DNA from 2 places in the Streptomyces sp. NPDC059582 genome. Region 1 is predicted to be linked to the other one. Evidence: riboswitches for the same ligand, from Rfam matches in the RefSeq annotation. Region 1 holds a riboswitch; the other holds the start of a gene.
The links. Region 1 has a riboswitch for cobalamin ahead of ACFV0T_RS04605 (CbtB-domain containing protein). Riboswitches for the same ligand answer to the same signal wherever they lie in the genome.
Positions count from the first base shown of each region.

Region 1 (7,155 bases):
CGATGGGTGGGCCACGTGGTTCAGGCTGTCGGGCTGCGGTGTCTGCGCAGAGGGTCCGAGACGGCGCAGCGCAGGCAGTCGGTGACCGTGCCGGGCGGCGCCGGCTCGGCGGTGTGACAGGGGGCCGGGTGGTCCGTCCCGGTCGGCCTGCTCCGCCGGTGGCACTCGGCGCGGCGACCAGGGCCTCCAGCGCCTGCAGCAGTCGCTCGGTCGGCTTCGCCTGATGGGCGAGGACCCGAACGCGGGCGCTCTGGCCGCCGATCTGCCGTCGGCCGGCCATGAGTTGCTCGTACTCCACCGGGGTCAGGGCGACCGCCTCGTGGCCGCCGAGCGTGATGCGGCGCGGCTGCGGCTGTCTGCTCACTCGGGTCCTCCGCCGCTCGCCCTTGTCGTCTCCGGGTGATCGGGCCGGGTCGATGCGTCATGTCCATGGTCCGAGTCGTCGGTGTCCGGAGAACGCGAGAGGGCCCCCGGACGGTTCCGCGGGCCCTCTCGTGTTCCGGGTGTCCGGCTCATTCAGTTGGAGGCGGCAACAGCCCGCCCTGGTGCGACGGTCTCCGGCTTGGGGTGCAGCAGCCGTTCGGCCAACTCGCCGAACACGAGGCCGAATCCGGCCCACAGAGTGACCTGCATGGCGAGCGCGGACACCCGGAAGCGCCACAGCAGGGCGGCCGGGAAGTCGCCCGGCACCTCGTTGATGACGGGCAGGAACTCGTAGGCAAGGCCGATCACCACGGCGAAGACGAGCATGGCGACGACCGTCGCGTGCCAGGTGCCCAGCGCCGGCGCGAGCCGCTTGCCGAGGATCGTGGCGCCGACGGCCAGCAGCACGCTGAGGACCATCATCAGGAAGTACAGCGTGGTCCGCTTGCCGATGGTGTCGGGGTCGCCGACGGACGGCGGGTTGGCCGGGTACTTCAGGAACGGCACGACGTACACCGCGAGCAGTGCCACGCCGGACAGCAGCAGGGCCGTGGCCCGCGCGGAGAAGCGGCCGACCCGGCCGAGCGCGAAGCAGTAGGCGAGCGCGGCGATACCGCCGAACGCGATGCCGTAGACCAGGACGCCGGTGGCGAGACCGGCGGTGGACTGGAGGGAACGGGAGACCAGTTCGACCTCGTGCTCGTGCGCCGGGGCGTGCGCCTCCTCGAAGCCGATGGCGCTGTCGACGCTGGGTTCACCGAGGAAGTAGGCCACGATCAGGGTCAGCACGCCGGCCGCGAGGCCGGCGAACATGCCCCGCACGAGAAGGTTTCTTACGGTTGCGGAGTTCATGGGTCTGCGGCGTCCCTCGGGTCAGTGGCAGGGGAAGCCGAGAAGGTGGCGGGCGTCGTGCACCCATTCGTGGACTTCCGCGCCGGAGACGACGGAGGTGGCACCCTGCTCCGCGCCGACGAAGTACAACAGGACCAGCATCAGGATGCCGAAGAAGACCGCCCAGGGAGCGATCGCGGCGATCGGCAGTTTGGCGGGAAGAACAGGGGCGGTTGCGGTCGGCTGGGCGACGTGCTGCGCCATGGCAGGGCCTCCTTTGGGAGTTCGCGTCCCATCTCGGTGGTGCACATGACGACGGCTACGGGTCTGACTCACGGGCCGCCCCGGCGGGGCTGCTCGCTCACAGTGGCGCGACCGTGCCGGACTTCCACCGGCTTCCGTTCTGTCGTCGTCGATACCGGACCGACGGTACCGCCTGGCGCGAACATGGCCAAGACCGGGCCACCCGCGTGATCTTCGTCTCGCGGTCGGCGGCCCGGCCCTCGTCACGTGCGGGCGGCCTTCCGGCCGATGGGCGCGACAGCGCCGCTCACCAGGCCGCCTCCGGCGGGACGTCGGGTCCGGCGAGGCCGAGTTCCCGCTCGCCGAGGGGGGCGAAGAAGCGCGCGACGTCGGCGTCGGTGACCTCGGCGAGGGTGGCCGGCGACCAGTGCGGGGCGCGGTCCTTGTCGATGACCTGGGCGCGGATGCCCTCCACCAGGTCCGGGGTGGACAGGGCCGCGCAGGAGACGCGGTACTCCTGGTCCAGGACCCGTTCCAGCGGGCCGAGCCGGGGGACGCGGCGCATGGCGGCCAGGGTGGCCTTCAGGGCGGTGGGCGACTTGGCGAGCAGCGTCTCTGCGGCCTCCTTGGCGGCCGAGTCGCCGTGGGCGAGCAGCCGGTGGACGATGTCTTCGACCCTGTCGGCGGCGTAGCAGTCGTCGATCCACTCCCGGCGTCCCGCCAGTTCCCCGGGCGGTGGCGGCTGCGCATGACGCGCCAGGACGTCCCGTACGGGCAGTTCGGCGAGGTCGCCGACGAGGTCCGGCAGCGCGGCGGACGGTACATAGTGGTCGGCGAGTCCGCACAACAGGGCGTCGGCGGCGCCGATCTGCGTTCCGGTCAGCGCGAGGTGGGTGCCCAGCTCGCCGGGCGCCAGGGCGAGCAGGTAGGTGCCGCCTACGTCCGGCACGAAGCCGATCCCGGTCTCCGGCATGGCGATCCGGGACCGCTCGGTGACGACGCGGACGCTGCCGTGCGCGGAGAGGCCGACGCCACCGCCCATGACGATGCCGTCCATGACGGCGACGTACGGCTTGGGGTAGTGGGCGATGCGCGCGTTGAGGCGGTACTCGTCGCGCCAGAACGCGGCGGCGGCGGTGCCGTCGCCGTCGCGGGCGTCGTCGTGGACGGCACGGATGTCGCCCCCCGCGCACAGTCCGCGCTCCCCCGCGCCGGTGATGACCACGGTCTCCACGGCCGGGTCGTGCTCCCAGGCGGTGAGCGCCGCGTCGATGCGGCGCACCATCGCGTGGTCCAGGGCGTTGAGGGCCTTGGGGCGGTTGAGCGTGATGTGGGCGGCTCGTCCGGCGGTGCGCAGCAGGACGGTTCCCTCGGTGTCACTGATCTCGTTCACACCGGCCATCCGAACGCCTCCGTCAGGCCGCGGGCCACGATGACGCGCATGATCTCGTCGGTTCCTTCCAGGATCTGGTGGACACGCAGTTCGCGGACGATCTTCTCAGTGCCGTGCTCGCCGAGGTGATCGTGGCCCCCGTGCGGCCGGAGCGCACGGTCGCGGGCCGGCCACGGCGCCGGGGCGAACGGTCCGGCGCGGGGGACATCCGGCGCGCGGGACGTCCGGCGCGCGGGACATCCGGCGCGCGGGACATCCGGCGCGCGGGACATCCGCTCCGGGGCAGCGTCCGGCGGGCGGGCCGCACGGCTCACGGCCCGAACGGGCCGCTCACGACCGCCGATTCCTCCGGCGGCGCGATCCGGGTCGCCTCGTCCGCCGTGTGCTGCTCGAACTGGGTGCGGTACAGCTCCGCGTAGCGGCCGTCGGCCGTCAGGAGCTGTTCGTGGGTGCCGCGTTCCACGACGCGGCCCGACTCGATCACCAGGATCTGGTCCGCCGCCCGCACCGTGGACAGCCGGTGGGCGATCACGATCGCGGTGCGGCCCGCCAGGGCCTCGGTGAGCGCCTCCTGGACCGCCGCCTCCGAGGTGTTGTCGAGGTGGGCGGTGGCCTCGTCGAGGATGACGACCCGCTGGCGGGCCAGCAGCAGCCGGGCGATGGTCATGCGCTGGCGTTCGCCGCCCGAGAGGCGGTAGCCGCGTTCGCCGACGACCGTGTCGAGGCCGTCGGGCAGGGCGCGTACGAGGTTGTCGAGGCGGGCGCGGCGCAGGGCGTCCCACAGTTCGTCCTCGGTGGCGGCGGGCCGGGCGAGCAGCAGGTTGGCGCGGACCGACTCGTGGAAGAGGTGGCCGTCCTGGGTGACCATGCCGAGGGTGGCGCGCAGGGAGGCGGGGGTGAGGTCGCGGACGTCGACGCCGCCGAGGCGTACGGCGCCCTCGTCGACGTCGTACAGGCGCGGCAGGAGCTGCGCGATCGTGGACTTGCCGGCGCCGGAGGAGCCGACGAGGGCGATGGTCTGGCCGGGCTCGGCGCGGAAGGAGACGCCGTGCAGGACCTCGGCGCCGCCGCGGCTGTCCAGGACCGCGACCTCCTCCAGGGAGGCGAGGGAGACCTTGTCGGCGGACGGGTAGCCGAAGCGGACGTCGTCGAACTCGACGGAGACCGGTCCTTCGGGCACCTCGCGCGCGTCCGGCCGCTCCTCGATGAGCGGCTCGAGGTCGAGCACCTCGAAGACCCGTTCGAAGCTGACGAGTGCGCTCATCACCTCGACGCGGGCCCCGGCGAGCGCGGTGAGGGGTGCGTAGAGGCGGGTCAGGAGCAGGGCGAGGGAGACGACCGCGCCGGGCTCCAGGGTGCCGCGCAGGGCGAACCAGCCGCCGAGGCCGTAGACGAGGGCCAGGGCCAGGGCCGAGACCAGCGTCAGTGCCGTCATGAACACCCACTGGGCCATGGCCGTGCGCACCCCGATGTCCCGGACGTGGCCGGCCCGGACCGCGAACTCCGCCGACTCCTCCTCCGGCCGTCCGAAGAGCTTGACCAGGGTGGCGCCGGGGGCGGAGAAGCGCTCGGTCATCCGGGTGCCCATCGCCGCGTTGAGCGTGGCCGCCTCGCGCTGCATACGGGCCATGCGGCTGCCCATGCGCCGGGCGGGCAGCACGAAGACGGGGAGCAGGGCGAGGGCGAGCAGGGTGATCTGCCAGGACAGGGTGAGCATGACGGCGAGCGTGAGCAGCAGTGTGACCAGGTTGCTGACCACGCCGGAGAGCGTGTTGCTGAACGCGCGCTGGGCGCCGATGACGTCGTTGTTGAGACGGGAGACGAGCGCTCCCGTACGAGTGCGTGTGAAGAACGCGACCGGCATCCGCTGCACATGATCGAACACAGCCGTCCGCAGATCGAGGATGAGGCCCTCGCCGAGCGTCGCCGACAGCCGCCTGCCCATGATGCCGAGCGCCGCCTCCAGCACCGCGATGAGCGCGATGAGCAGGGCGAGGCGGACGACCGTGCCCTCGTCCCCGTGCGACACGATCGCGTCGACGACACGTCCGGCCAGGACGGGTGTCGCCACGGCGAGCAGCGCGGTCAGCATGCCGAGCAGGATGAACAGCGCGATGCGGCGGCGGTGCGGGCGGGCGAACGCGCCGATGCGGCGCAGGGTCGCGCGGGCGTAGGGACGGCGTTCCTGCTGGGCGTTCATGACGCTGTACAGCTGCGTCCAGGCGGTGGTTTCCATGCTCATGAGAGAGAACGTAGAACCTCAAGTTTCGTTGAGGTCAATGTCCGGCCGAAACACGCGCAGACGAAGGAACCGATGACCTTCACTCCCCAGCCGCTTCCCGTCCGTAAGCCGCCGTCCCCACTGTCGCAACCCCTCGTTGACGTGGTGCGGAAACCCTCTCCCAATGTGACACGCGTCCCCGTCCGCAAGATTCTGTGCCTGCTCCCGCTGCTGATCCTCGGCGTGGTCGCGGTCCGGCACCGGTCGGTGCTCGCCGAGGGCTTCGGCCATCTCAGGGGCGCCGAGTGGCCCTGGCTGCTGGCCGCGGCCGCCGCCACCTGTCTGACCTGGGTCGCCGCGGCCTTCACCCGGCAGGGCGCGGTGGTCGAGCGGCTGCCCAAGCGGCGGCTGCTCGCCACCCAGTTCGCGGCGGGCGCGGCCAACCACCTGCTGCCCACCGGGCTGGGCGCGAGCGCCGTCAACCTGCGCTTCATGACGGTGTGCGGGGTGCCGCTGGCCCGCTCCTCGGCCGCCCTCGCGCTGTACCTGCTCGCCGAGTCCGTGGGCCGGCTGGGCCTGCTGACCGCCCTGCTCCTCGCCTTCCCGCACGCGCTGCGGGTCGGCACGCTGCTGCCGCACGCGGCGTTCGGCCCGCTGCTGTGGGGTGTCGGCGGCGTCGTGGTGGTGGCCGTGGGCGTGCTCGCGCTGGTACGGCGGCTGCGGGCGGCGGTGTTCTCCTTCCTGCGCACCGCGCTGGGCGAGGCGCGCTCGGTGCACACCCGTCCGTCGCGCGCGTTCGCCCTGTGGGGCGGTTCGCTGGCGTTCCCCGCGCTCCAGGCCGCCGGTCTGGCGGCGGTGGGACAGGCGCTGGGGCTGCCGGTGCCGCCCACGCACATCGCGCTGGCGTATCTCGCGGCGACCGTCGCCGTGGCCCTGGTGCCCACGCCGGGCGGACTCGGCTCGGTCGAGGCGGCCCTGATCGTGGCGCTGGTCGCGGCGGGCGGGCCGGTGGCGCTGGCCACGGCGGTGGTCCTGGCGTACCGGATCATCACGGTGTGGCTGCCGTTGCTGCCGGGCGCGTTGACGCTGGGCGCGCTGGTGCGACTGAAGGTGATCTGACCCCCGACGCGTACCGTGGGGCTACGGCGGATCACGATCCCGGCGCGTTCGTCGGAGCTGCGGCGGATCACGATCCCGGCGCGTGGGGCGGGGCTTCGGCGGATCACCATCCCGGCACGTCGGGCCAGGCCTTGGCGGATCAAGATCCCGGTGCGTCCCGCGGAACCACAGCCGGTCACGATCCCGGCGCGTCGGGCCGGGCCAGGCCGGGCTTCGGCTGATCACGATCCCGGCACATCCCGTGGGCTCGCGGTGGCTCACGATCCCGGCGCATCCCCGGGGGTGGCTGCGGCGGACCCCTGTCCCGGCGCTCCCGTCGGGCTACGGCTGGTCACGATTCCCGGCGCGGCCCACGGCGGCCCACGCGGCCCACGCGTCACCACGGCACGGGCTTGCCGTCCCGGAAGAAGCCGCCGTTCGGGCCGTCGTCGGGGAGTGTGGCCGCCCAGACGACCCCGGCCGCGCCCTCGGGCACGGGGCGGCCGCCGCCGCCCATGTCCGTGGCGGTCCAGCCCGGACAGACGGCGTTCACCAGAACCCCGTGCCGGCGCAGCTCTCCGGCCAGGAGCCGGGTGAGGGCGTTGAGCGCGGCCTTGGAGACGCTGTAGGCGGGCGTGCCTCCGGTCATCCCGGCCAGCGAACCGCCCTCGCTGCTGACGTTGACCACCCGGGGATGCGGACTGCGCCGGAGCAGCGGCAGCAGCGCCTGGGTGACCCGCCAGGCACCGAAGAGGTTGGTCTCCATGGCCCGGTGCACCTCGTCCAGGTCGGCCGAACGGGCCTGCGCCCAGGTGTCGTAGAGGATCGCCGCGTTGTTGACGACGACGTCGACGCGGCCGAGGTCGCGGGTCACCCGGTCGGCCATGGCGGCGACGCTCGCGTCGTCGGCGACGTCGAGCTGGACGGCGGTCACCCGCCGGCCGCC
Region 1 is NZ_JBHWCC010000003.1:221,940-229,094, forward strand. It holds gene ACFV0T_RS04595 (hypothetical protein) at 224-403, shown strand; gene ACFV0T_RS04600 (CbtA family protein) at 517-1,275, opposite strand; gene ACFV0T_RS04605 (CbtB-domain containing protein) at 1,297-1,518, opposite strand; cobalamin riboswitch at 1,554-1,706, opposite strand; gene ACFV0T_RS04610 (enoyl-CoA hydratase/isomerase family protein) at 1,805-2,881, opposite strand; partial or broken gene ACFV0T_RS04615 (acyl-CoA dehydrogenase family protein) at 2,887-3,051, opposite strand; gene ACFV0T_RS04620 (ABC transporter ATP-binding protein) at 3,201-5,126, opposite strand; gene ACFV0T_RS04625 (YbhN family protein) at 5,298-6,230, shown strand; gene ACFV0T_RS04630 (SDR family oxidoreductase) at 6,607-7,155, opposite strand, start outside.

Region 2 (7,155 bases), on a different contig from region 1:
CCTCGGGGGACAGCAGCGCGACGGTGCCGAAGAAGGAGGCGAACACGCCCCCGCGGTCGATGTCGCCGACCACGAGGACGGGCAGCCGGGCGTTGCGGGCGATCCCCATGTTCACGATGTCGGTCCGGCGCAGGTTGATCTCGGCCGGACTGCCGGCCCCCTCACAGATCACCGCGTCATAGGTGCCCCGCAACTCGGCGAGGCAGTCGAGGACGGTCCCGAGGAGCGCCTGTTGCCGCCCCCCGTGATAGCCGCGCGCGGTCATCTCGCCCACGGGCCTGCCCATGAGGACGACCTGGCTGCTGCGGTCGCTCCCGGGCTTGAGCAGCACGGGGTTCATCAGCGCGGTCGGCTGGACGCGCGCGGCCTGTGCCTGCATGGCCTGGGCGCGTCCGATCTCGGCGCCCTCGCGGGTGACGAACGAGTTCAGGGACATGTTCTGCGCCTTGAAGGGCGCCACTTTGACGCCCTGTCGTACCAGCCACCGGCAGATCCCCGCGGTGACGACGCTCTTGCCCGCGTCGGAGGTGGTGCCGGCGACCAGGAGACCACCGTTCATGACGTACGCCCCTTCACGAGGAGTCGCGCGGCGGCGCTGACGCCGAGCGCGAGCCAGCCGACGCGACGGGAGAGCCGTACGGCCCGGTCGATGTCCGTGACCCGGACGGGCCGCCCGTCGGCGCCGTTGAGGACGGGCCGGTGCTCGACGCGCCCGGCGTAGGAGAGGGTGCCGCCGAGCCGCACGCCGAGGGCCCCCGCGAACGAGGCCTCCACGGGGCCGGCGTTGGGACTGGGATGTCTGGCCGCGTCGGCCCTCCAGGCCCGTACGGCCCCCCGCGGATCGTCTCCGCAGACGGCCGCGAGTACGGCGGTGAGGCGGGCGCCCGGCCAGCCGGCGAGGTCGTCGAGCCGGGCGGAGGCCCACCCGTAGCGCAGATAGCGGGGCGAGCGGTGGCCGACCATGGCGTCGAGGGTGTTGACGGCCCGGAAGCCGAGCAGGGCCGGCACCCCGCCGACGGCTCCCCACACCAGCGCGCCGACGACGGCGTCGGAGGTGTTCTCGGCGACCGACTCGACGACCGCCCGGGCGATCCCGTCGGCGTCCAGGGCCTGCGGGTCGCGCCCGCACAGATGGGGCAGCCGGGCGCGGGCACCGTCGACGTCCCCGGCTCGCAGCGCACGTCCGACGGCCCCGGCCTCGCGGGCGAGTGAAGTGCCCCCGACGACGGCCCAGGTGGCGGTGGCGGTCAGGGCCACGGAGGCGGCGGTGGAGGAACGCACGGCGCGGGTGGCCACGGCCCCGAGTGCCACGGCGCCGCCGACGCACACGACGGTGTGCAGCGCGCCCCGGCCCCGGTGGTCCCGCCACAGCATCTGTTCGACGGCCCCGGCCGCCCGCCCGAACGCCGCGACCGGGTGCCCGCGGCGCGGATCGCCGAGGAACAGGTCGCCCAGGAGGCCGGCGGTGGCGCCGTACGCGAAGACGCGGTCGGCACGCATCGGTTCAGCCGATCGCGGCGGTACCGGACGACGATGTGGTGCTGAGACTCGATCGGCAGCCGAGCATGGCGATATGTCCTCACTCAGGGTGTCCGCGCCCTGGTTCGACGAGACCGGCGGCGAGAGTTCCTGGCTCCCGGGGCTTACTACCCCGGTGACAGTGGCGGGACCGCGCCGGATTCGCACCGGCTTCCTCTTCTGCCTCCGTATATGGCTCGGGCAGTCCACCACGGGCCCGGAAGGGCCGTCAACTTGCTGCTGACCTGGGACGGAGGAGTGTGGGCAGCCCCACACGAGAGGCAGGTGCCGTCTGTGTGAAGGCGGTTGGACGTGGGGAGGGGCGGGAGGAACCGGTGGGTTCCTCCCGCCCCTTGGAGAACGGTGTGCGCGTGAGCGCGGGTCAGGCGACGATCAGGTAGATCCCGTAGGCCACCGCGGCGGTGCAGGCCGCGAAGCAGGCGTAGGCGCCCGTCACGGCCAGTGCGGCGGACCCGCCCTGCGCGGAGGCCCGTTCCTGGCGCGAGAGGCCCATGATGCCGAGGGTGAACAGGGCCACGAGGGCCACGGTGACCACGAGGCTGACGCCGAACACGGAACCCAGGGTCGCCCAGTCGATGTTCATGGTGATGCTTCCTTCTTAACCGGGTGCGCGGGGGGTTCAGACGGCGGCGGCCGGCGGGGTCGCCGGGTCGGCGACGGACGCGGCGGTGGCCTGGGCGGGGACGGACACGGTGGTGGCGGGGGCGGGGATCGTGGCCGTGAGGTCCGCGGTCACCGTGCCCGCGGGGGGCGGGGTGACCGCGGCGATGGCCGTGGTCACGACACCGGCCGGCTGCTCCGGGGCGTTGACGTTGCTGTGGTCGACGACCTCGCGCCGGGAGATCTTCCAGATCGCGGCGCTTGAGGCGATCAGGAAGACGGCGACGACGGCCGTGCCCCAGCTGCCGAGGTCCGTCACGGACTCGGCGAGGGCACCGACCAGCGCGGCGGCCGGCAGGGTCAGGGCCCAGGCGACGAACATGCGGGTCGCGGTGGACCAGCGCACGACGCCGCCCTTGCGGCCGAGACCCGCGCCCATCACCGAACCGGAGACCGAGTGGGTGGTGGAGAGGGAGAAGCCGAGGTGGGAGGAGGCCAGGATGACCGTCGCGGCGCTGGTCTGGGCGGCGAAGCCCTGCTGCGGCTGAAGGTCGGTCAGGCCCTTGCCCATGGTGCGGATGATGCGCCAGCCGCCGAGGTAGGTGCCGAGCGCGATGGCGAGACCGGCGGAGAGGATGACCCAGACGGGCGGGTCCGAGTCGGGCGCGACGGCGCCGCCGGCGACCAGGGCGAGGGTGATGATGCCCATCGTCTTCTGCGCGTCGTTGGTGCCGTGGGCCAGCGAGACCAGGCCGGCCGAGGCGATCTGGCCCGCGCGGTAGCCCTTCGCTGCGGCCTCGCCGTCGGCCTTCCTGCCCAGCCTGTACGACAGCCGGGTGGCGAGCAGCGCGGCGACGCCGGCGACGATCGGGGCCGCGACGGCCGGGATCAGGACCTTGGTGACGAGCGCGTCGCCGTGGACGGCGCCGGTGCCCGCGGAGGCGATGGTGGCACCGATCAGACCGCCCATCAGGGCGTGCGAGGAACTGGAGGGCAGGCCCACCAGCCAGGTCAGCAGGTTCCAGAGGATCGCGCCGACCAGGGCGGCGAAGATGACCTCGGGACGGATGCCGGTCTCGTCGACGAGACCCTTGGAGATCGTGTTGGCGACCTCCACGGAGAGGAAAGCGCCCACGAGGTTGAGCGTGGCGGACATGGCCACCGCGATCTTGGGCTTGAGCGCACCGGTCGAGATGGTCGTGGCCATCGCGTTGGCGGTGTCATGAAAACCGTTCGTGAAATCAAACGCGAGTGCGGTTACCACCACAATCGCGAGGATCAGCGAGAAGTTTTCCATTTACCCAGGCAATCTTTCGAAGTCATTGGCTGGACGAACGTAGGTAACCTGGATGAACGGAAGGTGAACTGAGACGGGCGTCAGGGTGTCGTAAACGAAGAGCTGTGCTTTCGTTCGGGAGCGGCGGCCCGGACGCGGCAGGGCTAGTAGCCCCGGGCGAACACCTTCAGACGGCTGGTCGAGCCGTTGAAGAGATTCTGGTCACCCGGCAGACTGCCGCTGTTGTCGTACTGCCAGAAGGTCCACGACGACCATCCGGCGGGCAGCGCACCCGCGTCCGTCGAGCCGTGCCGGGCGATCCACAGCGGATGGTCGGCGGCGAAGGCGCGGCTGCCGCCCGTGCAGGTGTTCCACCAGTGGGTGGTCGTGTAGATCACCGGACGGCGCCCGGTGAGCCGCTTCACCTCGTCGCTGAACGACCGGATCCAGCCGACCATCCCCGCCTTGCTCAGGCCGTAGCACCGGTGCTTGCCGTCGTACGGGTTGTACTCGATGTCGAGTGCGGGCGGCAGCGTCCCGCCGTCCGGGGTCCAGCCGCCGCCGTTGCGCACGAAGTACGCCGCCTGTGCCGTGCCCGACGACTGGTCCGGCAGCGCGAAGTGGTACGCCCCGCGGAGCAGTCCCGCGCCGCGCGCGCCCCGGTACTGCCGGTCGAAGTAGGGGTTGCGGTAGGCGGTGGACTCGGTCGCCTTGACGTAGGCGAACGTGGCGCCCTTGGCCTTCGCGGCCTGCCAGTCGATGTTCTTCTGGTGCGACGAGACATCGTGCCCCTTGGGCCGAGCCGCCGCCGAGGCCGGCGCTCCGGCGAGCGCGCTCCCGAACGTGAGAGCCGCCACCGATGCCGCGATCACGCGGGCGTGGCGGCGGGACGGTTTGCGATCACGGGCCATGCTTCCCCCCGGAATGGCGACGCGTACGACAAATCCCCCAGAGGCTACTCGAAGATCGACGCATGCTAGTCGATCTCCGGCCAAGACGCTGGAGAAGGTGATGTATACGGATATGCGCCCTTACGGAGCCTCGGCTTCCGCCCTACAGTGCCCCGGGCCGACGGCGCGCCGCACCGGTGCCTGGCAGGATCGCGACATGGCTGAGCAGCGGCGCGACGAACGGGACGGACGGGGCGCCCGGGAGGGCGCACAGGGTGTGCGGGAGGACGTGGGAAGCGTGGCGGAGTCGCGGGGGAGCGGTGTGTCCGAGGAGGAGGCGCGCGCCTGGGCCGCGCTCGTCGCGACCGCCCGCCGGACCGTGTCCGACGGGCTGGTGGTCGGCACCTCCGGCAATGTCTCGGTGCGTGTCGGGGACACCGTGCTGGTCACGCCGTCGGGCGTGCCGTACGACCGGCTGGCGCCGGACGACATCACCGGTGTCGCCCTCGACGGCCGACAGGTGCTCGGCACCCTCGTCCCGACCAGCGAGCTGCCCATGCACCTCGTCGTCCACCGCACCACCGACGCCCGCGCCGTCGTGCACACCCACGCCGTGCACGCCACGGCCGTCTCCACGCTCGTCCCCGTGCTCCCCGCGATCCACTACATGACCGGCGCCCTCGGCGGCCCCGTCCGGGTCGCCCCTTATGCGCCGTACGGCTCCGAGCAGTTGGCCGAGAACGTGCGCCTCGCCCTGGCCGACCGCACCGGCTGTCTCCTCCAGAACCACGGCACCCTCACCTACGGCGCCACCCTCGACCAGGCCTACGACCGCACGGCACAGCTGGAGTGGATGTGCCGTCTGTGGCTGACGGCGTCCTCGGTACCGGGCCTGACGCCGAACCTGCTGTCGGCCGAGCAGCTGGCGGAGGCGGCGCAGCGGCTGCGCGGATACGGCCAGCGCGACTGACCCCGTCCCCGTCCCCGTCCCCGTCCCCGTCCCCGTCCCCGTCCCCGTCCCCGTCCCCGTCCTCTTCCTCTGCCTCCTCGCTCTGCCCGTGTTTCCTCCGCCGTCGTATTCCTCGCCTCGTCCCTTCCGCGCGCGTCCCTCCTGCGCGCGTCCCTCCTGCGCGCGTCCCTTCCGCACCGTCTCCTCTGTGCGCGTCCTCCCCTCCCGCGTCACCCCTTCCCTGTCTCCCGCTGGCCGGTCGACCGGTCCGCCACGACACTGGTCTGGTGCGCCCTGTCAAAGCGACGGCTGCTGCCGTCACCGCAGTGGTAGGGGCCGGTGCCGCCGCGGTGGCCGCCGGCCGGCTCGCCAGCGACGCCGCTCTCAAGGCGCCGGCCGGCCGCCCCCTGCCGACCGAACCCAGGCTCACCGTCCACGGCACGGCCGCCGGACAGGTCACCCTCACCAGGGACCTGGCCTCGCTGCGGCCCGGCACCTACGGCCTCAACGGTGACGGCTCCCACGCCGTCGTCGGCTCCGTCCTGGCCGACGCCCCGCACTCCGCCGACACCGTCGTACGCCGCCTGGAGCGCGTCACCCACGGCGCCCTGGAGCCGGGCGACAAGGCGTGGCTCACCCCGAACGTGTACGTCGGCAACCCGAGCGCCGCCCTCGGCCTGGACCACGCCGACGTCGACATCCCGGGCGAACTCGGCTCCCTCCCGGCATGGTTCGTCCCCGCCGCCCGCGACACCTGGGTGATCGCGGTGCACGGCCTCGGCACCACCCGGGAACTCGCCATGAACGTCATGGAGTTCCTGCACGGCCTGCGCTTGCCCGTGCTCGCCCTCGCCTACCGCGGCGACCTCGGCGCGCCCCGCTCGCCGGACGGCCTGAACCACCTCGGCGAGACCGAGTGGCGCGACCTGGACGCCGCGATCCGCTACGCCGTGCGCTACGGCGCCGAACGCGTCGTCCTCCTCGGCTGGTCCATCGGCGCCACCATGGCACTGCGGGCCGCCGCGCACTCGGGACTGCGCGACCGGATCTCGGGGCTCGTCCTGGACTCCCCGGTCCTCAGCTGGGAGACCACACTGCGGGCCCTGGCCGCGGCCCGCGGCACCCCGGGCGCGCTGCTGCCGTTGGCCGTCCGCGCCGCCCAGGGCCGCACCGGCATGGACAGCGGTCACGACGCCGAGCCCGCCGACCCCGATCTGCTCCGGGTGCCGACCCTGATCTTCCACGGCCCGGACGACACCGTGGCCCCCTGGAACCTCTCGCGCCGCCTCGCCCGCCGCCGTCCCGATCTGGTCAGTCTCCAGACCGTCCCGCGGGCCCCGCACGGCGCCATGTGGAACCCCGACCCGGCCGCCTACGAGGAGGCCCTGCGGCGCTTCATGGTCCCCCAGATGTGACCGGTCCGCGCACCCGCCACCGACCGGTCGACCTGCTTCCGTTTAATGCCGTACCAGTGGCCTGATCACACCTGTCAGCCCCTCTCCCGAGCCCATGCGTTGGCCAGTCCCGTCGCCCCCCGTCACGTTCCGTTTGGGTTTTCGGACGGTCAACCGGAAGACTGCCCCTGTGACGTCCCGTATCCCGCGCGACTCCAGGCTTCGACTCGTCCGCCCCCGACCCCTGGCCGCCGCCCCCAGAGCTGTGAACCAGCGGCGCTCGCGCCGCCCCGCACCCCGACCTCCGGAGGGCACACCGGCCCCCGCGGAACTGGCCAGAATGGCTCGCTCCGGTCTGGCTCCGGCGGCCCGTGTCGCCCGCTGGGCCGACACCGCCCTCGGCCCCGGCCGCGACGGCGCGACCGCCGACGGCAAGGCCACCCTCACCGACGCGACCGCCGAACGGGCGGCCCTGGATCTCGGCCTGACCGCGGATCAAGTCCGCGC
Region 2 is NZ_JBHWCC010000029.1:51,435-58,589, reverse strand. It holds gene ACFV0T_RS24075 (cobyric acid synthase) at 1-559, opposite strand, end outside; gene ACFV0T_RS24070 (cobalamin biosynthesis protein) at 556-1,500, opposite strand; cobalamin riboswitch at 1,601-1,744, opposite strand; gene ACFV0T_RS24065 (hypothetical protein) at 1,901-2,122, opposite strand; gene ACFV0T_RS24060 (anion permease) at 2,159-3,436, opposite strand; gene ACFV0T_RS24055 (lysozyme) at 3,580-4,326, opposite strand; gene ACFV0T_RS24050 (class II aldolase/adducin family protein) at 4,523-5,275, shown strand; gene ACFV0T_RS24045 (alpha/beta hydrolase) at 5,542-6,669, shown strand; gene ACFV0T_RS24040 (hypothetical protein) at 6,839-7,155, shown strand, end outside.
Region 2: another riboswitch for cobalamin. It lies ahead of ACFV0T_RS24070 (cobalamin biosynthesis protein); the one in region 1 lies ahead of ACFV0T_RS04605 (CbtB-domain containing protein).